DNA from 2 places in the Aliiglaciecola sp. 2_MG-2023 genome. Region 2 is predicted to be linked to the other one. Evidence: predicted binding sites of a transcription regulator. Region 2 holds the regulator's gene; the other holds the start of a gene.
What was found. Region 2 encodes ArgR, which controls arginine synthesis, uptake and breakdown. Its sites were predicted from a motif close to ANTGAATANNTATTCANT; they were not measured.
Positions count from the first base shown of each region.

Region 1: the regulator ArgR is predicted to act here: its motif matches at 8,866-8,883, upstream of argE (acetylornithine deacetylase).

Region 1 is NZ_JAUORY010000002.1:185,815-200,897, forward strand. It holds gene Q4567_RS02815 (NAD-dependent malic enzyme) at 8-1,696, shown strand; gene argA (amino-acid N-acetyltransferase) at 1,798-3,114, opposite strand; gene argH (argininosuccinate lyase) at 3,125-4,501, opposite strand; gene Q4567_RS02830 (argininosuccinate synthase) at 4,504-5,736, opposite strand; gene Q4567_RS02835 (ornithine carbamoyltransferase) at 5,831-6,739, opposite strand; gene argB (acetylglutamate kinase) at 6,736-7,530, opposite strand; gene argC (N-acetyl-gamma-glutamyl-phosphate reductase) at 7,527-8,555, opposite strand; gene argE (acetylornithine deacetylase) at 8,893-10,053, shown strand; gene Q4567_RS02855 (methylglyoxal synthase) at 10,073-10,492, shown strand; gene Q4567_RS02860 (Spy/CpxP family protein refolding chaperone) at 10,541-11,356, opposite strand; gene Q4567_RS02865 (response regulator transcription factor) at 11,566-12,261, shown strand; gene Q4567_RS02870 (ATP-binding protein) at 12,258-13,655, shown strand; gene Q4567_RS02875 (alpha/beta fold hydrolase) at 13,767-14,738, shown strand; gene trmL (tRNA (uridine(34)/cytosine(34)/5-carboxymethylaminomethyluridine(34)-2'-O)-methyltransferase TrmL) at 14,842-15,083, shown strand, end outside.
Region 2 is NZ_JAUORY010000015.1:25,897-40,979, forward strand. It holds gene Q4567_RS14775 (TonB-dependent receptor) at 1-926, shown strand, start outside; gene Q4567_RS14780 (endonuclease/exonuclease/phosphatase family protein) at 1,075-2,226, shown strand; gene Q4567_RS14785 (ATP-binding cassette domain-containing protein) at 2,255-3,646, opposite strand; gene argR (transcriptional regulator ArgR) at 3,738-4,202, opposite strand; gene mdh (malate dehydrogenase) at 4,508-5,443, shown strand; gene ppc (phosphoenolpyruvate carboxylase) at 5,529-8,153, opposite strand; gene Q4567_RS14805 (FKBP-type peptidyl-prolyl cis-trans isomerase) at 8,407-9,027, shown strand; gene Q4567_RS14810 (SulP family inorganic anion transporter) at 9,174-10,739, shown strand; gene Q4567_RS14815 (thiol:disulfide interchange protein DsbA/DsbL) at 11,007-11,627, opposite strand; gene Q4567_RS14820 (thiol:disulfide interchange protein DsbA/DsbL) at 11,658-12,311, opposite strand; gene Q4567_RS14825 (TonB-dependent siderophore receptor) at 12,459-14,324, opposite strand; cobalamin riboswitch at 14,394-14,623, opposite strand; gene Q4567_RS14830 (serine/threonine protein kinase) at 14,665-15,083, opposite strand, start outside.

The DNA.
Region 1 (15,083 bases), on a different contig from region 2:
ACCTCTAATGAGCAATACTTCTAAATACTTGTATATTCCCCATTCTGGCCCTTCACTACTTGAGACGCCGCTGTTAAATAAAGGTAGTGCGTTTACCGCCAAAGAACGTGAAAACTTCAATTTGACCGGTTTGTTGCCGCCACGCTATGAAAGCATTGAAGAGCAGGTCGAACGGGCTTATATGCAATATTCCAGTTTTTCCTCACCCATTAACAAGCATATTTATTTGCGCGCGATACAAGACAATAATGAAACCTTGTTTTATCGATTAGTGCAGTCTCATATCGATGAAATGATGCCGATTATTTACACCCCGACAGTTGGGGATGCTTGCGAACAGTTTTCGGATATTTATCGCAGTTCTCGTGGTTTATTTATTTCATATTCTGAACGAACGCAAATAGACGATATTCTGCGTAATGCCACTAAACGTAAAGTAAAAGTCATTGTGGTAACTGATGGTGAGCGGATCTTGGGCTTAGGTGACCAAGGTATTGGTGGAATGGGTATACCCATTGGTAAATTGTCACTGTATACCGCATGTGGCGGAATTAGTCCTGCGTATACTTTACCGGTGATGTTGGATGTAGGGACAAATAATCAAAAATTGCTCGACGATCCTATGTACATGGGCGCACGTCATAAACGTATTACTGGCGATGAATATAATGAATTTGTCGATATGTTTATTCAAGCAGCCCACAAACGTTGGCCTGACGTTTTGATTCAGTTTGAAGACTTTGCACAGCCTAATGCCATGCCATTATTGGAACGTTACCGTGAGCAGGTCTGCTGTTTTAACGATGATATTCAAGGTACAGCAGCGGTTACTCTAGGTTCAATCCTCGCAGCTTGTTTGAGCAAAGGTGTTAAATTAAGTGCGCAAAAAGTGGTATTTGTGGGTTCAGGTTCTGCAGGATGTGGTATTGCAGAAATGATCATCAGTCGTATGTGCCAGGAAGGAATTAGCGACGCTCAAGCTAGACAGCAAGTGTTCATGATTGACCGCTTTGGCTTGTTAACTGATGGTATGCAGGGCCTTCGCGACTTCCAGCAAAAGTTAGTACAAAATCCTGAGGTGATTAAGCAGTGGAATACTGAAAATGAATGGGCGAGCTTGTTAGACGTAGTTACGCATGCAAAACCAGACATTCTAATTGGGGTTTCCGGACAGCCAGGTCTATTTACTGAAGAAGTTATTCGCGGAATGAAAGCGAATTGTGATTTGCCGATTATTTTCCCATTAAGTAATCCATCCCGTCAGGTTGAAGCAAGACCCGAGCAAGTTATTGAATGGACCAACGGCCAAGTTATTATCGCTACCGGAAGTCCCTTTGCTCCTGTTGCATATAACGGCAGTATTTTCCCCATTGCCCAATGTAATAATAGTTATATCTTTCCAGGAATTGGTTTGGGTGTGGTGGCCACAAAAGCTCGATTGGTCAGTGAAGAAATGTTAATGGCAACCAGTGAAGCCTTAGCACTTGCTTCGCCACTAGCAAGTGAAGGTGAGGGATCTTTGTTACCGCCTTTAACCGACATTGCTAGTCTGAGTAAAAAGATTGCATTTGCAGTAGGCAAGGTTGCGCAACAACAAGGTTTGGCTTTAGAGACCTCTGACGAAGCTTTACGAGCTAGTATTGAAGCTAATTTCTGGAACCCTAAATATCGTCAATACAAACGTACTAGTATTTAATCGATTTACTGCCAACTATTTATGTTAAATAGTTGGCAGTGTTGTCGCAGTCAAATAGTTTCGCAATTTGAGCTCAGCCCACATCAAGATAAGAAGGCTGTTTATTTATCAAGGGCCATTACAAATACTTTCGAATTTCTTTGAAAGTTATATAACAACTTTTTCGATTCAGGCAGCGCATCAATGCTGGCCAAAACGAATCCTTGTTCTTGAAACCAATGTGCAGTCACTGTCGTCAGCACAAAAATACTCTCTAAACCCTGCTCAATGGCATCTTGTCGAATTGCTTCGAGCAGACGTTCAGCACGACTTTTGCCGCGATAATCACCATGGGTAGCAACACAGGCAAGCTCACCAGTACCATCCTGCGGGTAAGGATAAAAGGCAGCACAGGCGATAATCATACCGTCTCGCTCTATGACCGTGAACTGTTCAATTTCCGCTTCAAGGAGTTCTCGAGAACGTTTAACCAGAATACCTTTTTCTTCGAGAGGATTGATCAGTTGTAGGATCCCGCCCACATCTTCAATTCGTGCTTTTCTAAGTTGCTCGTAATGGCGTTTAGAAACAAGCGAGCCTGAACCGTCACGGGTGAACAACTCCTGCAATAAGGCGCCGTCCTTTTTGTAACTGACACAGTGACAGCGAGGAATATCAGCGGCTATTGTCTGGTTAATGGCATCCAATATTCCTAACTGGTCTTCTCTGGCACCTTCTTCAAGCAAATCAGATAATTGGGCTGAATCGATATTACGACGCAGCTTTCCTGTTTCATCTAAAATGCCCTGATGTTCAGAAAAAACAATCAACTTATCGGCGTTTAAGCTGATGGCAGCCTGTGTGGCGACATCTTCATGAGATAAGTTGAAGACTTCGCCCGTAGACGAGTAACCCATGGGGGAAAGCAATACGATTGAACCATCCTGAAGATGATCGTTGATGCCCATCACGTCAATTCGTCTTACCACACCGGTATGCTCAAAATCGACGCCTTCTCTAACGCCCATGGGCATAGCCACAACCAAATTACCAGAACACACACGAATATGAGCTCCGTGCATTGGCGAGTTAGCTAGCCCCATGGTTAATAGCGCCTCGATTTGCGAGCGCACCGAGCCTGCAGCGTCTTTTACAGATTCCAAGGTTTGTTTGTCGGTGAGACGAATATTATTGTTGAAACGTTTTTCAACCCCTCTTAATGCAATGCGCTGATCGATTTGTGGCCTTGCACCGTGCACTAAAACAAGCTTCACACCCAAACTGTTGAGCAAGGCTATATCATTGATAATGTTAGGAAAATTAACATCCTCAACGGCCTCGCCACCAAACATTAAAACAAACGTTTTGCCCCTATGAGAATTAATATAGGGTGCTGAGTTGCGAAACAACCTAACGCCATCAATGTCTGACATCACCATCTTTCGTTCCTCAGCTCTTTAAACTTTTCAGTTCTGCATCAAGGGCTGCAAACACTGGATGAGCACCTGTGCCACCCAAAATATTGCGTTTGTCCACTAAGTATTCAAGCTCTAATACAGCATATACATCATCTTCAATTACTGAACTGAAGGTTTGCAATTCAGCTATGCTTAAATTTTCAATGGGTTTGTTTTGCTCAATGGCTGCTAGAACAATTTGACCAGAAATATCGTGTGCCGTCCTAAATGGAATACCTTTAGCAACAAGGTAATCTGCCATTTCGGTAGCATTGGCATAACCTTGTTTGGCCGCCTGAGCAGTCCGTTGAGCATCTAACTCAATAGTGTCTACCACTTCTGCAGCGATACACAAACAGATATGCCATTGATTAACTGCATCAAAGGCACCTTCTTTGTCTTCTTGCATGTCTTTGTTATAAGCCAAGGGAAGACCCTTCATGGTAACCAACAAGCCTTGTAAGCTTCCAAATACTCTGCCGCATTTTCCGCGCATTAATTCTAATGCATCTGGATTTTTCTTTTGCGGCATTAATGACGAGCCTGAAGTGACTGCATCACCAAGGGTGATAAAGCCGGCTTCGCCAGAGTTAAAGAAAATAAGATCTTCAGCCATGCGCGATAAATGCATCATTGAAGTACTGGCACAAAACAATAGTTCTAAAACATAGTCTCGATCGGATACGGCGTCTAAACTGTTGGCGCAAGGAGAGCCAAAGCTCAGCTGTTCAGCAATTTCCTGACGATCAATGGCGTAAACCGTGCCGGCTAGCGCGCCACTGCCTAATGGGCATTGATTCATTCTTACCAGCAAATCCTCTAAACGACTAATGTCGCGTTTGATCATCTCAACATAAGCCAAACACCAATGCGGGTATCGTACTGGTTGAGCTCGTTGTAAATGGGTGTAACCAGGTAAGATGACGTCTCTGTTGCGATCAGCAGATAATACCAGCGCACTTTTAATTGCCAGTAAATCGTCTTTCAAGCTTTCTAGGTGCTCTTTACACCACAATCGAAAGTCGGTAGCGACTTGATCGTTACGACTGCGACCGGTATGAAGCTTTCTTCCCAGATCACCAAGTTTTTCAATTAACGCAGACTCAATGAAACTGTGAATATCTTCTTCACTACTGGCATCAAAATCCAATTCATCTGCTTCGGCTTTGCTTAGCAATTCATTTAAAGCAGCTTCTATTTGTTGCTGTTCTTGAGTGGTCAATACACCTGCTTTAGCAATGGCACGTGACCACACAATTGAACCGCGAATATCTTGGCTGGCCAAAATCCGATCAAAGGGCAACGAGTCGTTGACCTGTTTGAACATATTACTGCTGCCCTCTTGAAAGCGGCCTCCCCATAAACCCATGACTAGTTTCCTTTATTCGCGTCGCGCGCTTTTTTATTTAAGGTTGCAATACGACTTGATAAGCTGAACAAACGAATAAATCCTTCAGCATGTTTTTGGTCATACACATCGTCTTGTCCGAAGGTGGCAAAATCTTCTGAATACAAGCTATTTGGTGAACGACGTTGAGTAACAGTAGCGCGACCTTTATATAGCTTAATGACGATGTCACCAGTAACTTGTTGCGCAAATACTTCGGCACCTGCTAACAATGAGTCGGAAAGAGCAGTAAACCAACGTCCGTCATACATCACGTGTGAAAACTCTAAACCTAAATATTCACGGTGTTTTAATGCTGCTTTATCTAAAACCATGCACTCTAGCGCTTTATACGCAGCCATAATGACTGTGCCGCCAGGAGTTTCATAACATCCACGAGACTTCATGCCGACTAAGCGGTTTTCAACGATATCGATTCGGCCAACACCATGTTTGGCTGCAATTTTGTTCAGTTCAACTAGCGCGTTATATGGCGAAAGAGCAACACCGTTAACTGTAGTAAGTTGTCCTTTATCAAAACTTAGGGAAACGCTTTCAGGCTTGTCTGGCGCATCTTCTGGATCGACTGTCATGGTCCAAATGCCTTTGGTTGGTTCACACCAAGGATCCTCTAATTCACCACCTTCATGAGAGATGTGCCAAGCGTTTGCATCACGGCTGTATATTTTAGTGGCAGAAGCACTGGTTTTAATATCACGTTTTGCTAGGTAATCTAATAAGTCTTCACGTGAAACCATATCCCACTCACGCCAAGGTGCAATAACTTGTAAGTCAGGTGCTAGAGCTGCAAAAGTACTTTCGAAACGTACTTGGTCGTTACCTTTACCAGTACAACCGTGGCATAGCGCGTCTGCGCCTACTTTACGGGCAATTTCTACTTGTGCTTTCGCAATTACTGGACGAGCCATTGAAGTACCTAGTAAATATTCACCTTCGTATACCGCGCCAGTTTTGATTGTTGGATAAATATAGTCAGCAACAAACTCTTCTTTCAAATCAACGATATAACATTCGCTGGCACCGGTTTTAATGGCTTTTTCACGAAGACCTTCTAATTCTTCATCGCCTTGGCCAACATCTGCCGCAAAGGCGACTACTTCACAATCATAATTTTCTTTCAACCATGGAATAATGGCAGAGGTATCTAAGCCGCCTGAATAGGCTAAAACAACTTTTTTAACGTCGGGTTTTGACATAACTATTTCCTAAATAAACTTGTGTTGATTTGTAGTTTGAACAAATCAGCTTCAACAGATTGATTTTTTAAAATGAACTTCGAGTCACTCAATTTTAAGCTAACAACGTTACTAGAATGGCATTTTGGCCATGCATTCTATTTTCAGCTTGTTGCATTAATAATGATTTATCGCTATCAATTAAAGTACCGCTAATTTCTAAATCACGATGAGCGGGTTGGCAATGCATAACGTATTGTGCACCGGTTAATGCCATCATAGCTTCGTCGACTTTGTATGGGTCAAAAATGCGTTTAATATCTGATAACGGTGTTTCATCTCCCATTGATAACCACGTATCAGCATAAAGTACATTGGCACCTTTAGCGTCTTCGACGTTATTACTTTGGATGATTTTTGCACCAGATTTTTCTGCAATTTTTTGGCTTAATTCAAATATCCCTTGATCAACTTCGTAACCTGCAGGGGTAACACTAACGATATTCACCCCTAGTATAGCGCCAACCAGCAATAGTGAATGGGTAACGTTATTGCCATCACCTACATAAGCTAAGGTTAAGTTTTCTAATGAACCATAGGTTTCTTGTAAGGTGAGAAAATCAGCTATTGCTTGGCACGGGTGATAGAGGTCGCATAACGCGTTGATTACCGGTACTTTAGAAGCTTGACTAAACTGCACTAAGGTATCATGACTAAACACTCTGGCAACAATCGCATCTGCCCAACAAGCTAAATTTGCTGCTGTGTCTTTGGCGTCTTCTCGGCCAGCTAGTTTACCAGCCTGGGAGTCAAGGTAAACCATGTGTCCACCGAGTTTATTGATACCAATATCAAAACTAACACGGGTACGCAAAGAGGGTTTCTCGAACAAAGCCGCAATTGATTTTCCAGCCAAAACTTGATTGTGTTCTTCAGGCGCAGCTTTAATTTTTGCCGCTAGCGCCAACAAATTATTTAAATCCTGCGAACTCCAATCTTTAAACGTTAATAGGTCCTGTTTCATTTGTTTTCCTTAGACGATGGGAAAATGGTTGTTCCTGCAGAAGCGTTTTCTTCAGTTGGAGTATCTTGGGTTAAAATATCAAGGTTTTTCCAACTTGCTATAGTCACAGACTGTCCTATTTGATTCGCCGCATCTAATGCCGCTTCTACTTTCACTGTCATACCATCGCGAATAACACCATCTGATATCAAAGTTTCAATATCGTCAGACGTGAGTTTATTAATAAGTGACTTATTCTGATCGAGCACACCTGCTACATCTGATAACAAAACTAGTTGTGCATTAAGCAGTTTGGCAATGGCTGTTGCTGCTTGATCGGCGTTGATATTAAGCAATTCACCCTGGTCATCTGCTCCAATGGAGCTCACTATGGGTAAAAAGCCAGCTGCCAACAGAGTCGTCAGTAAAGTTTGATCAATAGGCTCTGCAGAACCTACATTGCCTAATTCTTCACTGATTTGATGGCAATTGGTAATGTTACCATCCAATAAACTTAATCCCACAGGGATAAGTCCACTTTTTTTCGCTAATGCACACAAGTTTTTATTGGCTGTGCCGGCTAAAGCACCGACGACATAATCAATTTGTGATTTCGGCGTGACTCTCAGACCATTTAGTTTATGACTGCTAAGTGACAGATTTTTTAAAAGCTTCTCAACACTGCTGCCACCACCATGAACTAACACTATTGGCTGTTGTTCTTGAGCGGCATAAAGCGCGGCAAAAAAGTCTGCGGAAATACTTGGGTCATCTAAAAATGCACCACCAACTTTGATAACTTTTACTTTCATTTACTCACCTCAGCAATTAATCCAGTAGGAGATGCAAAACCGAAACTTAAGTTAGCACATTGAATTGCTTGAGATGCTGCACCTTTTAACAAGTTGTCGATGGCACTGCCAATGACTAAATATCCAGATTTTTCATCTAACTTCCAATGCAGATCACAGTGCGCAGTATTCACTACATCATCTAACTTAGGAAAATGATTTAGTAAACGGATAATAGGTTTATCACTGTAGGCTTTTTGGTAAGCGTCCGATACTTGCTCTTTGCTGGTGCCAGCAACTGTTTTCACCGTAATTGTGGCCAATATTCCGCGCTTAAAATTACCTAAATGGGGAGTAAATATAACGTCGGTACCTAAGGCTTGGCTAATTTCTGGCTGGTGGCGATGGCCAAGAACACCATATGCTTGCAGGCTCACTTCGCAATAGCTATTTCCCAAAGCGGCTTTTCTTCCCGCACCACTAACACCAGATACCGCATTAATAATTGGACGATGCTGGCTGTCTAACAGATTTGAATTAAACAAAGGCTTGAGCGCTGATAGCGAAGCTGTAGGGTAGCAACCTGGCACTGCTACTAGCGATGCCTCAGCAATAGACGCTGCATTCCATTCAGCTAACCCGTAGACCGCTTTTTCAAGTAACGGTTTATGCTGGTGTGCAAATCCATAAAAGTCTGCAAACACGTCTGCATCTTTAATTCTGAACGCCCCTGATAAATCGAATATTTTTGCTTTTCCTGCCGTTAATATAGGCATCCAGTCGTGGCTGGCTTCGTGAGGTGTGGCTAAAAATATGGCATCTAAAGAATCTGCGAGCTCGCTTAACAGACCATCATTAATGGGTAAAACCTTAGTGTCGACTAAACCGCTTAAAGAGGGGTGGAGCTGACTTAAAGCTTTATTTGCATCTTGACTGTTTTGCGAAACAAACAATCCTGCTAGCTCAAATTTAGGATGCAAGGTTAATATTCTGGCGAGTTCTGCGCCTGTATATCCACTTGCTCCGATTACACATGCTTTCAACATAATGATGTTTACCGATAATTTTTGAAAATGTTAACTTAGAAAAATAAAAAAAGCGCCCCAATCCTTTAAAAACTTCTTCTATATCAAAGGAGAGGAGCGTGCTACGCAACCAAAATTAGATTCGTCGGACAGACGTACAAGCGTAGCAAGGCAGGGAGTTATTTGTGCTCATAGTTCTCATTTATTCTCTATTCATCAATTTTCAGGCAATATGCACTGTAATTGATCGTTAAGGTTTAAAAATCAGTTTAAAACTGGTTCTTTGTTGCATGGACGTAGCATGCCATCAATGTTATAAATATGCAATAAAAGTGAATAATTATATTTTAAGGTTCTTATGCCAAATTTAACTTTCTTAGAAGTTTATGAAAAAATCATTTCCATCCCTACAATAAGTGCCGTAGACGAAGATCTAGATATGAGTAATCGTCAGTTAATCGACTATTTAGGGAATCTTTTTTCAGACTTAGGTTTTAGCATTTCTATTCAAAAAGTGCCTGAAGCACGGAATAAATTCAATTTATTAGCCAAACTCGGCACGGGCAAGGGCGGTCTGCTGTTAGCTGGTCACTCAGATACAGTGCCATTTGATGAAGGTCGATGGAATAGCGACCCATTTATACTGCAGCAAAAAAATGATTCCTTTTATGGTTTAGGGACCTGCGACATGAAAGGATTTTTTGCTTTTATTTTGGAAGCTTTAAAAGATATTCCTTTAAAAAAGCTGCAAAAACCACTGTATATTTTAGCCACAGCCGATGAAGAAACCTCTATGGCCGGAGCTAGGTTTTTTGCTCAACAACAGTTAATTAAACCTGATATGGCTATCATTGGTGAACCCACAGAGCTGAAACCAATCGGTAAACATAAAGGACATATGGCGCAGAGCCTAAATATTACTGGAAAAGCTGGCCATTCCAGCGATCCAGATAAAGGCGTAAACGCCATTGAAATTATGCAAATGGCAATACAGCAGCTACTCACGTTACGTGACCAACTTGCCAAAAATTACCGCGACGAAAGTTTTAGTGTTCCCCAAGCAACGATGAATTTAGGGCATATTCATGGCGGCGATGGCGAAAATCGAATTTGTGGACATTGCAAACTTAACTTTGATATTCGCTGTGTACCTGGATTGAGTGATGAAGAAGCAATTGCATTGATTGATGAAGCGCTGTTACCTGTTAAACAGGCTTATCCTGACCGCGTAGACATGCAGCTTATGTATCCGACAGCTCCGGCGTTCTCATGTAAGAATGAGCACAATATTATCGCCTTAGCTGAAAAGTTGACGGATTTTAAAGTCACAAATGCTAATTATGCTACTGAGGCTCCTTTTATCAATCAGCTTGGCTGCGATACTTTGGTTTTGGGGCCGGGCAGTATCAATCAAGCCCATCAGCCGGATGAGTTTATATCGTTAGAATATGTGGACCCCACAGTTTCTTTGTTAAAGAATATGATAAAACACGTGTGCTTTAGCGAATCAGCTAGATAAATACTAGGAAATAATATCCATGACTGAATTAGTAAAAAAGACCATTGCTTTAGTGGCTCACGATCACATGAAAGCGGAGTTAGTTGACTGGAGTCGCACCCATATTGAACAATTGAAAAAGTATAATTTGGTGGCGACAGGTACAACAGGCGGACTAATCGCCGACAGTTTAGATTTACCTGTTCATCGTTTTAAAAGTGGACCCTTAGGTGGCGACCAACAAATTGGCGCATTAATCGCTGAGCGAAAACTAGATTGTTTAATCTTTTTTTGGGATCCACTCAACCCCGCACCTCATGATCCTGACGTAAAAGCTTTACTTCGATTATGTTCGGTGTGGAATTTGCCTGTAGCTTGTAATCGTTGCACTGCGGATTTAATCATTACTTCGCCGCTGTTTGACAGCGACGAATACTTGAGGACTGTGCCTGATTATTGATAGTTAATTTATAACTATCAATAATCTTTAACGTAACCAATGTGATAGTTAGAGTTCGTCGTCTTGATGACGTCTCTTCTTATCATGTTTGTCACCACCTTTGCGGTGTTCTCTTTTTTCATCCATTTTCGCCATTTTTGCCTGTTGTTCCTCATCAAGGATATTCCAGATTTGATGGCGCACTTTTGACATGTCTGTCGACATTTGCAAATGAGCTGCTTGAAGTTTCTCACTCACTGCCAACCATGCTGATTGATCAAAAGTTTCACTTCTAACCAGCTGTTGAGCTTGATCGCGATAACCTTTCACCGTTTCACGCTGAGATTCCATAGCCGCTTTTTGGCTTTCAAACAAAGCTTTAATTTTTGCACTTTGCTCGTCGGTTAAGTCGAGTCTCTTGAACATTTTCATCGGCGAAGAACGTTTTTCTCCTTTATGCCCCTTGCCTTTGCGTTCTTTGCCTTTTTCGCTCATGGCACTCAACTTTTGTTGTTGCTCTGCGGTGAGGGTATTCCAGACAGCGTTGCGTTTGGTCGCCGAGCTTAACGCAAGTTGAGATTTAATATCTTGCTCTTGTTGTAACAAACTCACTACCGAATCTTGATCCCAATCAGTAGATCTAATTAAGCTCTTAAGCTGATTTTTGATGTTGTTTAAATCTTGCTTGTAAATTTCACCATCTGCTTTAGATTGCTGCATGATAGTGCGTACATCAAGTTTTTGCTGATCTGTTAAATCTAGCTTTTTGAATACCGCACGCATTGGTGGTTCTGGACGCTCATGCGCTTGAATTGCAAATGCAGTGACGGCTGCGGTAGCAGCTATGGCAATGATTGCTTTAGAAAAAATCAATTTGCTTTTCATGTGTATCACCTTTTGATTAATGTTTAACGAAATAACGACATTTACCTTGTCGTTGATTTGATAAACATTATAGTTACGTCAATGCAAAGAAGTGTCTGGCCATTGTAAAGCTTGTGTAAATAATGTTCTTTTCGTCTGTCACTTAATCAGCTGGAAGCTTACAATTCACCACATAATGTACCAATGACATATAGAATAATTGAGGTTACATGCAAAATAAATCACTACTTGTTATCGATGATGATAAAGAACTGTGCAACTTGTTGATAGAGTATTTGTCGCCCCAAGGGTATGAAATAGATCAAGCCAATGATGGTGAGACAGGCTTACAAAAAGCCATCGGGCCGAAACATTACGATTTAATTTTGTTGGACGTGATGTTGCCGCAAATAGATGGATTTGAAGTGCTTAAGCGATTACGCACTAGTCATTTAACGCCAGTGTTGATGTTAACAGCTAAAGGCGATGATTTTGATAAAATTTTTGGGTTAGAGCTTGGCGCCGACGATTATTTGCCTAAACCATTTAATCATCGTGAGTTATCGGCTCGAATCAAAGCTATCGTCAGGCGCATGGATTATTTGCCTTCAACAAGCTCTCAGCAACGATTACAAATTGATGATGTTGTATTGAACCCCAATACACAGAGTGTTGAATGTGCTGGAAATATTTTAGAGTTTACCGCTACTGAGTTTTTAATTTTGCATTTGTTGATGATAAACGCAGGTCAAATTGTTAGTAAAAATGATATCAGCGAAAAAGTATTGGGCAGAAAATTGATGGCATTTGATCGCAGTATTGATATGCATGTGAGTAATATTAGGCGTAAATTAATGCAACACAGTGATCAAGAAAAAATTAAAACGGTTAGAGGTACTGGCTATTTGTTCGTGGTTGAACAATGAGGTTTTTAAAAAAGCTTAACCCTGCCAACAGTCTTTTTGGCAAAACGTTTTTATGGTTTTGGTTGGCAGCGATTCTGTTGGGTCTTGTTGGCGCTTGGTTAGCTAAGCAAACCAACTCTAACTACTCAATTAAACCGCTAAATAACGTAGACATTAATCGTATACAGCAAATAGCGTCTCGTATTGAGCTAACTGCAGAGCGATTTCCCAAAGCCGAATTAAATCGTTTATTAGGCCGCACGGGGCAAAGAAGCAAAGATGCATTGATGTTAATAGATGCTCAAAGCAAAGAATTTATTTATGGTTTCCCAAGAGAAATGATGCCGTTAAAAGAGCCGTTTTTGGAACTCATTAATGAGACGCAACCTTTTGTTATTCGAACTACGTCAGGGGTCTTTTTTGGGCCAGCTAAAGTCTCGGTAAGAGGACAGACATATTTTCTGTTCACTGGTAAACCGCGCCCTCCAAATCTTGCACGGCAGTTGATGCAGACAAATCCCATAGCGCTTGGCTTAAGCGTATTGCTAGTCAGCGGAAGTCTGTGCGCTTTGTTTGTCTGGTCGCTTGTTCGACCTATTCGACAATTGCAGAAAAGTGCTAGGAAAGTGGCCAATGGTGACTTAACCCAAAACGTAAAATTTGCATCAAAAAGAGGTGACGAAATAGGCGCCTTGGGGCGAGATTTTAATTCTATGACGAAACGCCTTGCCGACTTAATGGGAAGTCAAAAAAGGTTAGTCGCTGATATATCACATGAGTTAAGGTCGCCACTGGCAAGATTGCAACTTGCCATTGGTATTGCTCAAAATCAAAAAGAACAGCTGCCAGAGTCGATTGAAAAACAGCTATTGAGAATCGAAAAAGAAGCACAGCAAATCGATTCAATGATTGGTCAAGTGTTGCGTCTATCTAGATTAGAGGCAGATGTAGCTGTTGAAGATAAACAACTTGTTGGTTTGAAAAGTTGTTTTACAGAGCTTTTCAATGATGCCGAGTTTGAAGCGCAAAATAGTGGTAAGGAATTAATTTTAGGTGACATTCCAGAACTGACTTTAAGTTGTTATCCACACCTACTGAAAAGTGCTGTAGGAAATCTGATTAGTAATGGAATTAAATATTGTTCTACTAAAGTTGAAGTGTCAGTGGTTAATCTGACTACTACACTACAAGTGACGGTAAAAGATGACGGTACAGGTGTACCTTCTTCGGATTTGGAAGATATGTTTAAACCATTTTATCGGTTGTCTGCGTCACGAAATCGAGATACGGGTGGGGTAGGTTTAGGCTTAGCCATTGTTAAACAAGCGGTAAAATTACACGGCGGTGAAGTCGTAGCCATGAATTCGCCAGAAGGTGGGTTAATTGTAAACATCACGATTCCGATTAAACAATAATGAGTGAAACCTTTGAGGCGAGATCGCGAGTGAATTGTGTTTGTAGATTGATTCTATGCAACATTGCAGTATTACGCATCTTGATAAGTGATTTAATTGTTAGCGTATAACATGATTGAACAGAGCCAAATCCCAGAAGATGAAACTTTGGTAGAAAAGCGGAATCAGCAATTTATAGAACCGTTTTGGCAAAGAAACGTGATTAACGGTTATTTTCTGGGGAAGCAAAAGGTACGAATTGCCTATGCTTATGTGATCAATCCGAATCCTATTGGAAGCATAGCCATTTCCTCTGGTCGTATTGAAACCTTATTAAAATATAAAGAGCTGGTATTCAATTTGTACCACGCAGGTTTTAGTGTGTTTATTCACGACCATCGAGGACAAGGGTTGTCAGGACGAATGTTAGATGATCCAGAAAAAGGGTATGTGGCTGATTTTGCAGACTACGTTGCTGATTTTAAATCGTTTTTTGACCAAGTTATTAGCCCTAATAGCGGTCATAAACCGATTTTACTTAGCCATTCCATGGGAGCCGCAATTTCTAGTTTGTATTTACTCACACACCCTGGAGACTTCGCTAAATGTATTATGTCGGCTCCGATGTTCGGTATCAGGCCGGCATTACCAAAATGGTTAAGTTGTTTGCTAATTGAAAGTTATACCTTGCTAAACCATGTCTTTGGTAAAAGCCCATGGTATTTTATTGGTCAGTCCAAATATAATCCTAAAGCCTTTGCAATAAATGAATTAACCCATTGCCAACAAAGATACAAAATTTTTCGAGATACCTATGAGGCTAATCCGCAATGCAAGCTAGGTGGGGTAACAACATCTTGGCTCAAACAAGCTGATAAAACGATGTCATTTATCCAAAAAAATGCTGCCGCGATTACTATTCCAGTGCTGTTATTGCAGGCTGGAGATGATCGGGTCGTGAATAACGCTAAACAAACTCAAGTCGCAGCAAAAATGCTAAATTGTGAGCTTATGCGAATTGAAAATGCGAGTCATGAAATATTCTTCGAAACTGAGGATATTCGTGATCAATCGTTACGGGCAATTTTGAGATTCTTAGCTTAAGCGAATTTGCCGCGGCATAGCTTAAAATAGTGAAGTTGCAGGTTCTTGCGGGCGTAATATTTGTTACACTTAAACAATTAGTTTTCTAGAACCTCGATTAAATATGCTTAGTATTGTTTTATATCAACCGGAAATCCCTCCCAACACCGGAAACATTATTCGTCTGTGCGCAAATACAGGTTACGACTTGCATCTGATTGAACCGCTAGGGTTTGACTGGGATGATAAAAAAGTGCGCAGGGCGGGATTGGATTATCATGAATTTGCTGAGGTTAAACGTCACGCAGATCTAACTGCTTATCTTCAATCCGAAAAACCGCAAAGAGTGTTTGCCTGCACCACTAA
Region 2 (15,083 bases):
GTGTTCCGTCTGAACTAGATGCCTTGATGGATAGCGGCGTTGCTTCTAACTTTGAGTCTAACAACCTAGACCCTGATTTTGACATGCCTAGTGAGTGGAAATTATCTGCTGGTGTGACTCACGTAACTGAATCTGATTACATTTTAAATGCAGACTTGTTAGTGTCGTTTACTCAAGACCAAGCGATGATCAAATACGTAGGTATTGAAGAAGTTGGTTTCACTGATGAAGGGTATATTGATTACGACCGCAATGGTTATGGTTCACTTGAACTAACTAACTCTGGTGAAGTATCAACCTCTTACTCATTAACTACCACACTTCAAAAGTCGTGGGACAACGGTATACGTTTGGTAGCGGGTTACTCTTATAACCATGCTGAAGATGTACAACCAATGACTAGCTCGGTTGCATTCTCTAACTACCAATACAGAGCGTTCACTAATCCTAATGAAGACGTTTCTTCGTTATCAGATTGGAACATTGAACACCGTCTTACTGCAGACTTTAGTTATGTTGTTGAGATAATCCCAGGATTGGATACTCGCTTCAATATGTATGCATTGACTCAGTCTGGTCGTCCTTATAGCTTTGCCCGTACAGATGGTAATAGCATATTTGGATATACTCCTTACCTAGATAGCGACAGTGTGTTGCCAATCGGTGTTGAGCGTAACAGCGAAGAAAGTGGCTGGTGGACTAAGGTAGATATTGCCGTTAGACAAGAAATTCCAGCGTTCTCTGAAGATCATTCAGCATCAGTAAGTTTAACTATCGACAACTTTACTAACATGCTAAATGATGATTGGGGTATCTTAGAAGAAGTTAACTATAACACTGCGCGCTTAGGTGACACTTCACCTGAAAGTCGTCAAGGTGATGCTTCTCTATGGGAAATGCGTTTAGGTATTAGCTACAAATTCTAATTTGTAAGTTAAACCAATGTAAAAGCCGGTCTTTATGACCGGCTTTTTTGTGTTTGAAGGTAAGATATACTAATAGATTCGAGGTATTTAATATGCGGGTTGATAAAAAATGAAGTTCTTTTCGATAATCTTAGGAGTGCTAATCGCAATGCAATTAGTTAGCTGTGCTAATTCTCAACCAACAATTCGAGTGGCGACCTTTAATGTGAGTATGGAAGCGGATAATTATCGAGGGACAGAAGCGCAGCAAGACCAGCATGATCCGACTTTGTTGTTTAAGCATTTAGCCACAGGCGATAACCAACAGATAAAAAATATTGCACAGATTATTCAACGAATTCGACCTGATATTATTCTGCTAAATGAGTTTGATTACAGCAGCGATCCGTCGCTGGGTCCTGACGCTTTTATCAACAATTATTTGCAGGTTTCACAGCAAGGGCAGCGGGCTATTGATTACCCATATTTTTACTATGCTCCGGTCAACACAGGGGTTGCTAGCGGCGTTGACTTAAATAACGACGGTAAAATAGAAAATTCAGGTAGTGATGCCTTTGGTTTTGGTCGTTATCCTGGACAGTATGGGATGTTGCTATTGAGCCGCTATCCCATTGATTTGCATGGCGCTCGAACTTTCCAAAAGTTCTTGTGGAAAGACATGCCTCACAACACTTTAGGGAAAATTAAGAACACCGATGGTAGTGCTTGGTATTCAGCCGAGGCGATGGAAGTTTTACGCTTATCGTCTAAATCCCATTGGGATATTCCGATTAACATAGAAGGTAAGACGTTACATGTACTTGCGAGTCATCCAACTCCTCCGGTATTTGATGGGCCGGAAAATCGTAATGGTTTGCGAAATCATGATGAAATTCAATTTTGGAATGATTATTTAGACGCCGGTTCAAAAGCTGACTATATCTATGATGATAAGGGCAACAGAGGCGGCTTTAGTGGCGAGCGTTTTGTTATATTAGGGGATTTGAATGCATCTGCAAATGAAGGCGATGGAGAACGCACTATGATGGCTGATTTACTTGCTCATCCCCGTGTTGCTCAACACGAATTACCCAAAAGTGCAGGTGCGAAAGAGTCTAACTTGAATAACCCTAATGCCAAATATCATACCGCAAAGTGGGGCTTAACTGTTGACTATGTGCTGCCATCTAAAGCTGGCCTTTCAATACTCGACTCAGGGGTATTCTGGCCCAGTAAAAGTGAGCCAGGTAGTGAATTAGTTGAAGAACGACAAGCATCATCTGATCATCGCCTAGTGTGGCGCGAAGTTGAGTTGAAATAACCTACATATTGTAGGTTAACCCTTGCGACTATCCAGCCTGCAATTCTTTGTGCTGGGCAAAGATTGGCAAGCGTTCATCTTCACGATGGCTAACCATGAGAATGGTTGCCAACTGTTTTTTAGCAATAGTTGTAATCACATCTAGTACTAAGCGCCGATTAATTTCATCTAAGCCTTGTGTGGGTTCGTCTAACACTAAAAGTGACGGGAATTTCACTAAAGCTCGGGCGATCAGCAACAATCGCTGTTCACCAAAGCTAAGTTGTTTAAAGCTGTTATTGGCCAGTGGCCTAAGGCCAATTAAATCTAACCATGCTAATGCTTGTTGTTTTTGACTAGCACTCACGTCTTTGTACAAACCGATAGAATCCATGAATCCTGAAAGAACTACTGTCAAGGCATTGCAACCTACTCGATAGGAGCGGTGAATATCGGGGGAGACTATCCCCAAGTGCTTTTTAATGTCCCAAATGGTTTCACCGGTTCCCCGTCTATGCCCCATCACAGTGACATCATTACTGAAACATTGTGGACAGTCACCGGTAACCAATTGCAACAACGTTGATTTACCTGAGCCATTTGGTCCGGTAATAATAGTGTGTTGAAAAGTATCAATACTCAAATCGGCGGATTTGAGTGCGTGATTTTCGGCATAAATAACATTCGCGTTTTTGATGCGTACTAACGGTTTTTTATTGTGGCTATGTTTATCCGTTATCATTCGCTCAAGTAACGACTTATCCAGTGCGTCAAAAGCAAATATAGTGTCGATAGTGGCTTGCGCATCACTTACTGATAATCCACTCAAATCATGCAAACTATTATTTTCTACCAGCGCGAATGTTGTGATCCAGTCTGGGATGTCTTGACGATTACTGAGTAATATAATCAAGGTGATATCTTGGTGTTTTAGCTGACTTAACACCTGACTTAATTGCGCCCTTGATGATGGATCTAAATCATCAAATGGGTTATCCAAAATAATATAGGTAGCGCCAGATAATATCGCTTTTAAGATTAACAGCTTGCGCGACTCGCCAGTACTGAGCTGTCGAAAACCGGTATCAAGGCGATGTTCTAAGTGGAAGCTGGCAATAAATGGGTGGTCAAGTTTGTCTTGGGGTAAAAAGTCTTTTGCCGGAGTGCCAAAATCAATTTCATCGGTGAGATCAGTTTCGTCAATCTTTAATTCATTTTCATAAACTGCTTGTAAGGTTTCAAAAGAAACCAATGTTACCAACTGGTTTTCGGGGATAGTTAAGCTAGCGTATTCGGCATCTTTTAATTGCCCCAACAAAAGCTTATCAACATATTGTTTTCCGGCCCCATTTTTACCTAAAACAGCCACCGCAGCATTTTCTCGAATAAGCCATGAGTTTACGGTCAATTTAGGATGATGAAAGTGTTTGATTGTTATCATTACTACAGAACTCAAAATTTAAAATACGGCAACCAAACAATCTCTATTTGGTATAGATTGCCAAGAAATAATTTGTGTGTATTTTTAAAATTTACACGTTTTCAAATAGCGCTTCGACTTTTTTACGTGTTTCTTCAATATTGCTGATATCGGCAGGAGCAATAAATATCGTATCATCGCCCGCAATAGTGCCTAGTACGCCGTCTTTTTGGCTAAGAGAATCGAGTAAGCGGGCAATTAGTTGCGCGGCCCCTGGACTGGTACGAATGATTACCATGACATTGTTGTGCACAATATCTAATACTAATTGACGCAATGGGCTTTTTGCTGTGGGCATGCCCATCTCTGGAGGCAAACAATACACCATATCGCCACGAGCGTTGCGTGTTCGCACTGCACCAAATTTACTCAGCATTCGGGACACCTTGGATTGGCTAATACTGCCAAAGCCTTGTTCCGTTAGTGCATCAACAATTTCACCTTGAGAGCCAAAGCTTTCCGTTTTTAAAATATCTTTAAATGCTTTGACCAATTCTTCTTGTTTTGTATTAGACATGCCACCCTCGCTATTAACTGCTATAGTTTGACACAATCTAAACAGGGTAGGTAGCCTTGTTTACAAGCAGCAAAATACTTTGCATTAATATCATATAGTTAAAGTGTCTGTTTTGAGTTACTACTAAGTATTGAATTCGTAGCATCTAACCCATATATTCTGTTAAGCCTTAAAAACTAACTGAATGTTAGGCTAAAAGAGTTATATTGCAAAACAGATAGTGAACATTCACCACAATAAATTGTTTTTTCATGCGGCTTACTCTATGGTTTGCCGTCAATTTAATAGTCCCACAGGAGACAACTATGAAAGTAGCGGTATTAGGTGCTGCAGGCGGTATCGGTCAGGCCCTTTCTCTTTTATTGAAAACCCAGTTACCAGCTGGTTCCGAGTTAGCTTTATATGATGTTGCACCTGTTGTGCCAGGAGTGGCAGTTGATTTGAGCCACATCCCTACAGACGTAAAAGTTGAAGGTTTTGGTAAAGATGATTTAGCAACTGCGTTACAAGGTTGTGATATTGTTTTGATCCCAGCAGGGGTACCTCGTAAACCAGGTATGGATCGTTCTGATTTGTTCAATATCAATGCGGGTATCGTTAAGAACCTAGTTGAAGGTATTGCGGATAACTGTCCTGATGCATGTACATGTATTATTACCAACCCAGTTAACACTACTGTTGCGATTGCTGCAGAAACGTTAAAAGCTAAGGGTGTTTACAACAAAAACAAATTGTTCGGTGTAACTACTCTTGATGTTATCCGTTCTGAAACTTTTGTAGCTGAATTGAAAGGTTTGAGCTCTACTAGTGTGCACGTTCCTGTTATTGGTGGTCACTCTGGTACAACTATTTTACCTCTACTTTCACAAGTTGAAGGTGTGACATTTAGCGATGATGAAATAGCAAGTTTAACTACTCGCATTCAAAACGCTGGTACTGAAGTTGTTGAAGCAAAAGCCGGTGGCGGATCTGCTACTTTGTCAATGGGTCAAGCTGCGGCAAGATTCTGTTTGTCTCTAGTAGCTGCTATGAAAGGCGACAACGTGGTTGAATATACTTATGTTGAAACCAACTCAGACGACGCAGTATTCTTCTCTCACCCTGTAAGACTAGGTCCTAACGGTGTAGAAGAAATTCTACCCTACGGTGAGTTGAGTGAATTTGAACAAAACGCAAAAGATTCAATGCTTGACGGTTTGCGTGGCGATATTGAGTTAGGTGTTAAATTCGTAAAAGGTTAAGCATTTAACCTATTGCCGAACCTAACAAAAAGCCCCTTGTAGTTAACTACAAGGGGCTTTTTTATGCAGGCTAGTTCAGCCAGAATTAACCTGTATTACGCATGCCCACAGCAATACCTGCGATGGTTACCATCATTGCTCTTTCCAATAACGCATCGTGTTGACTGTCATCTAATTTTCTTATTCTAGATAACAATTCAATTTGCAAGAAGTGCAAAGGTTGCAAGTAACCCGCTCTAATACTCATGGATTCTTTTCCTCGCAGATCCGTTTCCATTACAGTCTCTTGGCCTAATAATTTGAGCAAAGATTCAATGCTTTCATCTAGCTCGGTTCTCAATGCTTCACCAAAATACTGCAATTCAGCCGGTACAAGACGATCATCATATTCTTTGCTTATTCTGGTGTCTGCTTTATTAAACACCATATCAAGCATCGATAAGCGGGAATGGAAGAATGGCCAATTTTCCAACATATCATCAATGATCTGCTGCTGACCTGATTGGTAGTAATCGGTCACTGCTTTCATTGAACCTAACCAAGACGGTAAAACCAACCGCGTTTGCGCCCATGCGAAAATCCATGGGATTGCTCTGAGACTCTCAATACCACCTGTTGGTTTGCGTTTTGCTGGACGACTACCTAAGGGTAACTTGCCGAGCTCTTGTTCGGGAGTTGCCACTCTAAAGTAGGGCACAAAGTTTTCATCATGACGTACTATTTTACGATAGTTATCACGACCTTCGTTGGCCATAGAGGTAATCGCTTCTCGCCACTCTTGTTTTGGCTTAGGTGGTGGAAACAATATCGCTTCTAGAATCGCACTGGCGTATAAGCCTAGGCTTCCTTTCGCAAGTTCCGGCATACCAAATTTATAACGTATGGTTTCACCTTGCTCAGTAACCCTAAAACCACCGGTGAGAGAACCTGGAGGTTGTGAATGGATAGCAGCATGTGCAGGTAGACCTCCACGTCCGATTGTACCTCCGCGACCATGAAACAAGGTCAACTTGGTTTCAAATTCATCGGCTAATTTAACCAATGCTTCTTGAGACTCGTATTGGGCCCACCCAGCGGCCAACGCACCGGCGTCTTTTGCTGAGTCAGAATAACCAATCATTACGTACTGTTTACCTTGAATATAACCTCGATACCAATCGATACTGAGCAATTGTTTCATCACAATTGCAGCGTTATTCAAATCATCCAAGGTTTCGAACAGTGGTGCTACTGGCATTGGCCATTTAACACCTGTGTCTTTAAGCAGTAACTGCACAGCAAGCACATCTGAGGGCAGACTTGCCATTGAAATAATATAAATCCCAAAACCTTGTTGGCTGTTTTTAGCAATAATGCGGCAGGTATCTAAAACCTCTTGGACTTCTGCCGAAGGTTCCCAGTTTTCCGGAATAAGTGGACGCTTAGATCCCAATTCTTTTAACAAGAACGCTTGTTTGTCTTCTTCGCTCCAATGCATGTAATCACCCATGCCAAAGTAGCGTGTTAACTCGCCAAATACTTGAGCATGGCGTTCTGAATCTTGTCGAATATCTAATTTAAGTAAGTGCACACCAAAACAATGTACACGTCTAATGGTGTCTAATAGTTTGCCGTCGGCGATAACTTGCATTCCACAAGCATGCAATGACTGATAGCAGGTTAACAAAGGTGCCAGTATGTCATCTTGACAAGTCACCCAATTAGTATCATCAACTTGATGACCAGCTAAATAATTGTCGATACCTTCTTGCGTCTTTGCAAGTCTATGATAAAGGGGGCGTAACAATGCACGGTAGGGTTCTAGTTGGTCTTCACCGACTATATCTTTAAGCGCTTGATCGCAGTCACCCATAGAGAGTTCTACTTGCAGAGCATCAATATCTTTGGCAAACAGTTTCGCTGCACGTTTTCTGGCAAGCAACAACACCTCTTGGGTAATTTTAGAGGTTACATTTGGGTTGCCGTCACGATCACCACCCATCCAAGAACTAAATTGCACTGGTGAAGCGTCTATTGGTAATGAAATACCAAACTTGCTGTTAACCTTTTTATCCAATGAGCGGATAAACGCAGGAACCGCATCCCATAATGAGTTCTCAATAACTGAGAATCCCCAACGCGCTTCATCTACTGGAGTCGGGCGAACAGAGCGTATTTCTTCGGTATGCCAAGCTTGACTAATCAAGTCGGCAATGCGCGTTTCTATTTCGCTACGTTCTTCGTCTGAAAGCATGCTTTGGTGCATTTCACGTAAACAGCGAGCCAGCTCACCGTGTTTGTGAATTAATGTACGACGGGTAACTTCTGTTGGGTGTGCGGTAAGTACCAAATCGATCTTAAGTTGCTCAAATGCATCAGCAAAGTCACTTTGATCGATTTTTGCTTCATCTAAATGTTCGAATAACTTTTCAACAGGATCATCTGTTATCGAAATACTATTGAATTCCTGTTCGGCTATATTGGCTAAATTAAGGAATTGTGAAAACGCTCTGCCAACGGTCAGAAGATCTTCATTATTGAGTTCAGCAAATAGATCTTTTAATTGCTGAGTTGAGTCTTTATCGCCTAAATGGGATTTCCGTCCGCCGATACGCACTGATTCTATTCGTTCAAGCCACTCTTCACCAAGCTGAGCACGAATTGTGTCTCCGAGAGTCGCTCCTAGAAATCGTACAGATTCCTTCAATTGAACTGCTAGTTGCTCTTTCACACATCCTCCAAACTGAATATACAAATTAGAATTTTTGAGTTAATAAAATATGTTTTAGTTCGGGTACAAAGTTAAATCATACTTAATCTTAAGGTCATTTAGATGAGCTTTTATTATTATTTTGCAGCTTATTCTATGACTTTTATTATTTTACTAATTTTGTATCTAACCAATTAGCTTTTGGGGTACAAGGCAACACGTTAACTATGATACCATTCACTTTTTATCTTTCCCAATCAAAACAGGATATAACGTGTCAGAAAAATATAACAGTGTTGAGCTTCAAGCAAGCTATGGTATTGGTTACCAAATGGGCGAACAATTAGTATCTAACCCATTTGAAGGTCTTGATATTGAAGCAGTAAAAGCTGGTCTAGCAGACGCTTTTGCTAAGCAAACCCCACAAGTTGATAATCAAACTTTGGGAGCTGCATTTAACGAAATTCACCAACGTATGCAAGCTGCAAAAGCAGATCAGCATAAAGGTGCAATCGAAGAAGGCGCAGCTTACTTAGCAGAAAATGCTAAACGTTCTGAAATTACAGTGACACCTTCTGGCTTGCAGTATGAAGTATTGACTGCTGGTGAAGGCGAAAAACCTACTGCTACTTCTAAAGTACGTACACATTACCACGGTACTTTAATTAACGGTAATGTATTTGATAGCTCTTATGAGCGTGGCGAACCTGCAGAGTTTCCAGTAAATGGCGTGATCAAAGGATGGACAGAAGCATTACAAATGATGCCTGTTGGATCTAAATGGCGTTTGCACGTTCCACATGATTTAGCATACGGTGAACAAGGCGCTGGCGGCGCAATTGGTCCTTTCAGTACTCTAGTATTCGATGTGGAACTATTAGATATCGTTGCTTAGTATTTGCAAATATCGTATTTAAAGGTCGGATTTATCCGGCCTTTTTTTGTGTCTTTTAACAAACCGTTAAAAGATCTAAACCTGCTTAGCTGCTAAAATGAACGATTGAATAATTTAATTAATAAAATAAAAATTTGGGGTAGTAAATGATTGACCTGATAACCAACCGTGACAGTAACGTCAAAAATGACGTGCTATCAGGAATAACCGTTGCATTGGCATTAGTTCCTGAAGCGGTTGCATTTGCCTTTGTTGCTGGCGTTGAACCTATGGTGGGGTTATACGCTGCATTTATGATGGGCCTAATAACATCTGCAATTGGTGGCAGACCGGGAATGATTTCTGGCGCAACGGGCGCGATGGCGGTGGTCATGGTTGCCTTGGTCGCTCAGCATGGTATCCAATACTTATTTGCCGCGGTTATTTTAGCTGGAATATTACAGATTTTAGCGGGCATATTCCGACTAGGAAAGTTCATCAGGCTTGTTCCCTATCCGGTAATGTTAGGCTTCGTAAATGGTTTGGCTATCGTCATTTTCCTTGCCCAATTAGGGCAGTTCAAAATAGTAAATGAGTTTGGTGTTCAAGAATGGATGCAAGGCAGCATGCTTTATTGGATGCTTGGTCTGGTTGCATTGACTATGGCAATTATCTATTTTTTACCTAAGCTAACTACCGCTGTACCCGCTTCCCTTGTGGCTATTGTAACCGTAACGCTGTTAGTGCATGGCTTAGATTTAGAAGCTCGCACCGTGATTGATTTTGTGCGCGGCATGTTACCTGAAGATCAAAAGGCCACAGCAACTTTAGCCGGTGAATTACCTAGCTTCAGTGTACCTATGGTGCCGTTGAACATGGAAACCTTGTATATCATTTTACCTACTTCAGTCATTCTCTGTTTAGTTGGTTTGATTGAATCATTGTTAACCTTGTCTTTAATCGATGAAATGACTGACACTCGCGGTCGTGGTAACAAAGAATGTGTAGGTCAAGGTGTTGCTAATACCGTCAATGGTTTCTTTGGTGGCATGGGTGGTTGTGCCATGATTGGTCAGAGCATGATTAACATCAACTCCGGTGGACGTGGTCGTCTTTCTGGTATTACCGCTGCACTGGTATTGTTAGGATTCATTTTATTCGCTGCACCGCTGATTGAAATGATTCCATTGGCTGCATTGGTGGGGGTGATGTTTATTGTAGTCATAGGTACCTTTGAATGGGCTTCGTTTCGCATTGTGCGTGGTGTAAACAAAGAAGATGCATTTGTGTTGTTCTTGGTCACGGGGATTACCGTTGCAGCCGATTTAGCGATAGCAGTGGTAGTAGGGGTCATTGTATCTGCGCTGGTTTTCGCATGGAAACACGCCACCCATATTAGTGCGAAAACCCATACAGATGAAGACGGTTGGAAAGTTTACGAACTTGACGGCCCCTTGTTTTTTGGTTCAGTTTTACACTTCAGAGATTTATTCGATCCGCAAAATGACCCACAGGACGTGGTCATTGATTTTAAAGATTCACGTATTTGGGATTCATCAGGCTTAGATGCAATTGATGGTTTGGCTGATAAGTACAAAATTCAAGGCAAGAAGCTACATATTCGGCATATTAGCCCTGAGTGTACTAACCTGTTAACCAAGGCTCAAGGCTACGTGGAAATGAATGTAAATGAAGATCCTCGTTATCGCATTGCCTCCGATAAATTGGGATAAATATATCCTCGGACTGAAGCCCGAGCTACAGATTTTGTAGGCTGGGCTTTAGTCCAGTTTTGGATGTATACCCCTGGTTTGTAGGCTGGGCTTTAGTCCAGCGAAAGATTTAGGAATCTTAGTTGTGAGCAAGAATTTCATCTAACTAAATTACTAGCTAGTGAAACTGGACTGACACATCATTCAGGTTGTTTATTTAGACGGGTACAAAAAAGCCGGATGATATCCGGCTTTTCAAATGGACTTGAGGTTCTATCAAAGGTTGATTTATTTTTGGGTAGTTAACCAGGTAATTAACTCAACAAATTCATTCGGCGTCATTTTTGAACCGAAAATTGCCTGATATTTATCATTTACGATAAAGGTGGGTACGCTACGAACACCTAAAGTCAATTTATCGTTTTTGCGCACGGCACCGCGGATTCCATAACTATTGGCCAGTTTTTTCAACTTATCACTGTCACCGCCAGCTTCTGCATACACCTTTAAAATGTCTTCCATGGAGGCAATATTTTTGCGATCTTTATGAATAGCTGTAAATAAAGCGGTGTTAAATTCGTCAGCTTTACCTAATTGGCGTGCTGCTAACATAGCTTTGGTCGCTGCATTCTGAGTATCTTTTTCAGCACCTCCCATAAAGTTCACGTGGGCTTTGGTAAAGGTCACGTCACTTGGCAGTTTACTTTTTAAATCTTTGGCAATGCTCTCGAATGTGAAACAGTGTGGACACCAAAATGAAAATACTTCGCGCACCTGCTTGGTTTCACTTGGTATCTCTTTTAATACCGTGTAGTGCTCACCTTCTTCCCACTTAGATTGGGCCATTGCAAGAGTTGGAACTGCGCATACAAATGCTATTAAAAGATTGCGCGTTAATTTAAAAATCATATAAATAAAATCCTGTAAAAAATAAGGTTATTAACGTTGTTTAGATAACCAAACAACTAAATCCGCAATATCATCCCTTGTCATACCTTCTACAATTTGGGCTTGATACTTTCCGTTAACAATGAAATTTGGTACACCGCTCAAATGTTCACGATAGGCCTCTATAATTTGATTATTCTGCTTGAGTAGGTTGTTAATTTGGAAGCTAGATTCCACTTTATCAAACTCGGCAGTATCAACGCCTTTGGCTAGGAAAATATTTCTTAACTCAGGTGTGCCTGTAATAGGTTGACGCTGTAAATGAATATAACTAAAAATAGCACTATTCATTTCTTCTTCTTTGTCCATAGTTCTGCCTATTAACAAGGCTTTTGTTGCGGCATCTTGTATTTGTGTGCTGGTAAAACGCATAAAGTTAACATGCACCTTTTTAAATGTGACATCTTTATCTAACTTTAGTTTTATCTGTTCAACAATAGGTTCGAAGTTATAACAGTGAGGACACCAGAAAGAAAAGAACTCTAGTACTTCAGGCTTTTCAGAAACCTCATCATTAATCACTAGGTAATGTTTACCTTCTTTCCATTTAGATGGAATTTCGGCTTGTTCTGATGAGCTCTCTTTGGAGCAGGCTTGCAGAGATAATAGTAAAAATAACGCTAATACAGTTGATAGTTTTTTCATATCAATCAATTCCTTCAAAAATTTATCAAAGGTTATCATAGCTAGTAAAAGATTAGGTATAGTTAATCAGTCAGATGAATACAATCTGTGGATGAAATGCATAAAAAAACCGCTTCTCGAAGCGGTTTTTTGTATCTTGCATTATTTCTACAAGCTAATCGTCGTTGCGACAAAAAAGTTTTGGCCTGCGGTATTGAAGCCATTTACTTCTTGATAGTTCTCATCAAAAAGGTTGTTTACACCCGCTTTGATGCTGACTGATTCAACTATTTGCCAACGGGCAGTTAGGTTCGTAAGTTGATAGTCATCTATTTCCACGCCACCAATATCTACCGCATTTCTGACACTTCTATAGGTCAATTCAGCACTGAGTTTGTCATCTAACCAAGCTTGTCTAATACCTAGGTTGAATTTATTTTTAGGCCTTCTCAAACGAACTTCACCGTCACTGTCTTGTGCATCATTGTAGGTATAATTAGCCCAGACTTTTAATCCGTTAGCGAATACTTGTTCAACGCTTGTTTCAACCCCTTTAGATTCACTTTCACCGAAAGACTGCAAATATCCTTGGTAAGCAGCTAAATCAAATACGATTTCGTTTTCGATGGATTGTTTGAAAAATACCATTTCAGCGCTCAATCCATTATGAGTATCGATGACGAAACCCAGATCCAAACCTTCACTATTTTCTTCGGCCAATTGCAAGCCTGCAGCTTCACCGTATGCATAAGGGCCATCGTTATAACTTTGCTCATACAAACTTGGCGCCCGGAAGCCGGTTCCGTATGTCGTTTTAAATTTTACATCCGCAAAATCAAATGAAACTACTTTGACTGCACCTAAGCGGACGCTATTGTGTTTACCGAAGGTGTCATTGTCGTCGTATCTGTAGCCTAGATTAAACGCCAATTGATTTGAAAACTGACCTAACCACTCAACAAATAGACTTTTCTGACTTCTGTCTAAATCACTGCTTTCGATTTCTTGGGTTTCTTTTTCAAGACCAAATACAAGATCGTGCTGTTTCCAGTTTACACTTCCAATGTATTCAAACTTATCGATAGTGCCTGAATTGGTAAATCCATACTCACCATTATTGATAAAATCTCTTTCAACATCCGTTTTGTTGTAAGCGATTTGGTGTTGACTATGACTGTCTTGATAACTCAAAGCGCCACGGAAAGTTTGCTGATCCGCTTCCGTTGTGCACTGATTAATTTGTGCAAAGGTGGTGTTGTCGTAACAGCCGTCGTATTGATTTTCTGCATCAACATTACGAAATACCAAAGAAGCTGCAATTTTATCAGTTAATTCCAGTTGGCCTTTAAAGTGAACAGTTTGGTTATCGTAGCCATCTTTTTCACCGCTTTCATCGCTAACTTGCGCGTTAAAACCGTCACTTTTAACTTTCGATGCTGACAACGAAAATGAACCGCTGTTGTTGCCGCCAGCAACATTAGCGTTTAATACTTGTGTATCAAAAGACCCTGCTGCAAGTGTACCACTGGCTTCAAAACCTTTGGTTAGTTGCTTGCTGTACATACTTATAACGCCGCCGGCATCTGCGCCGTAGGAAAGACCTTGGGTGCCTCGCAATATTTCTATTCGCGACAACTGATCAATCAGAACATCATCAAAAATCGGCGCAACTTGAGGAGATGAAGTGTCACTGAGTTCCACGCCATCAATATATAGTTTGGTTCTGAACCCTTCTTCACCACGAATTCTAACCACAGTACTTTTACCCAAACCGCCAGAATTAGACACGCCGACACTTGGCGTTTGACGTAAAATTTCAGTTACATTGAGAGCTGTTTGCATTTCAATATCGCTCTCATCTAATACTGAAACACTGGTGGCTAGTCGATTGGTTGGCAATTGAATACGGCTAGACACAACGGTCATCTTTTCAATGTCTTGTTGATTTTGCTGTTTTTGTGTTTGCGCATAGAGAGAGGGAGATGCCAGTGCCAAGCTAACGCTTAACGCTAAAAGAGTCGTTTTATTTTGCATGTTGTTTAGCCTTGTTAAGTACTCCGCCCGAGTACTATGTCATATGAATTACAGTTTGGAGTTTTGACTACAAACCTATGCTTCTCAGGCCGGTATCCGGGCTCACAAGTGTCCTAATAAAGACTCGATTAATAACCTTCCCATTTTTTCAAACAGTGGTAACTTATTAATCAAAAATACCCTTGAGTATCACTTGCTTACCGTTGCGGGGGCAGCGTCAGCATTAATCAGATTGGTATCTGATTGCACTGTCTTCCCGTTTAACCACCAGTGGTGGCACCTAAGAGGTGTGCATTATATCTATCTGTTCTTAAAAAAATAGGATTTTATAATTTTGTAATTAAAATAAGGTCAAGCTTGGCTCTTGGAGTGCGGAATATTGCTCTTTTAACGCTAATATTTGTTGTTCCCAATATTTGGCGTCGGCAAACCAAGGGAACGCTTGCGGGAAGGCAGGATCTTGCCAACGGCGGGATAACCAAGCCATATAATGGACCATACGCATAGCTCGCAATGGTTCAATTAAACTGAGTTGGCTGCTGTCAAATTGTGAAAATTCTTCATAGGCTTCTACCAATGTGTCCATTTGGATTCGTTGTTGGTAGGTATCACCAGACAACATCATCCAAAGATCCTGAATTGCAGGTCCCATTCTACAATCATCTAAGTCGACAAAGGTTGGGCCATCTCGCCATAGAATATTGCCTGGATGACAGTCGCCGTGCAGACGAATGGATGAATTCGGTTTATACAAGCTTG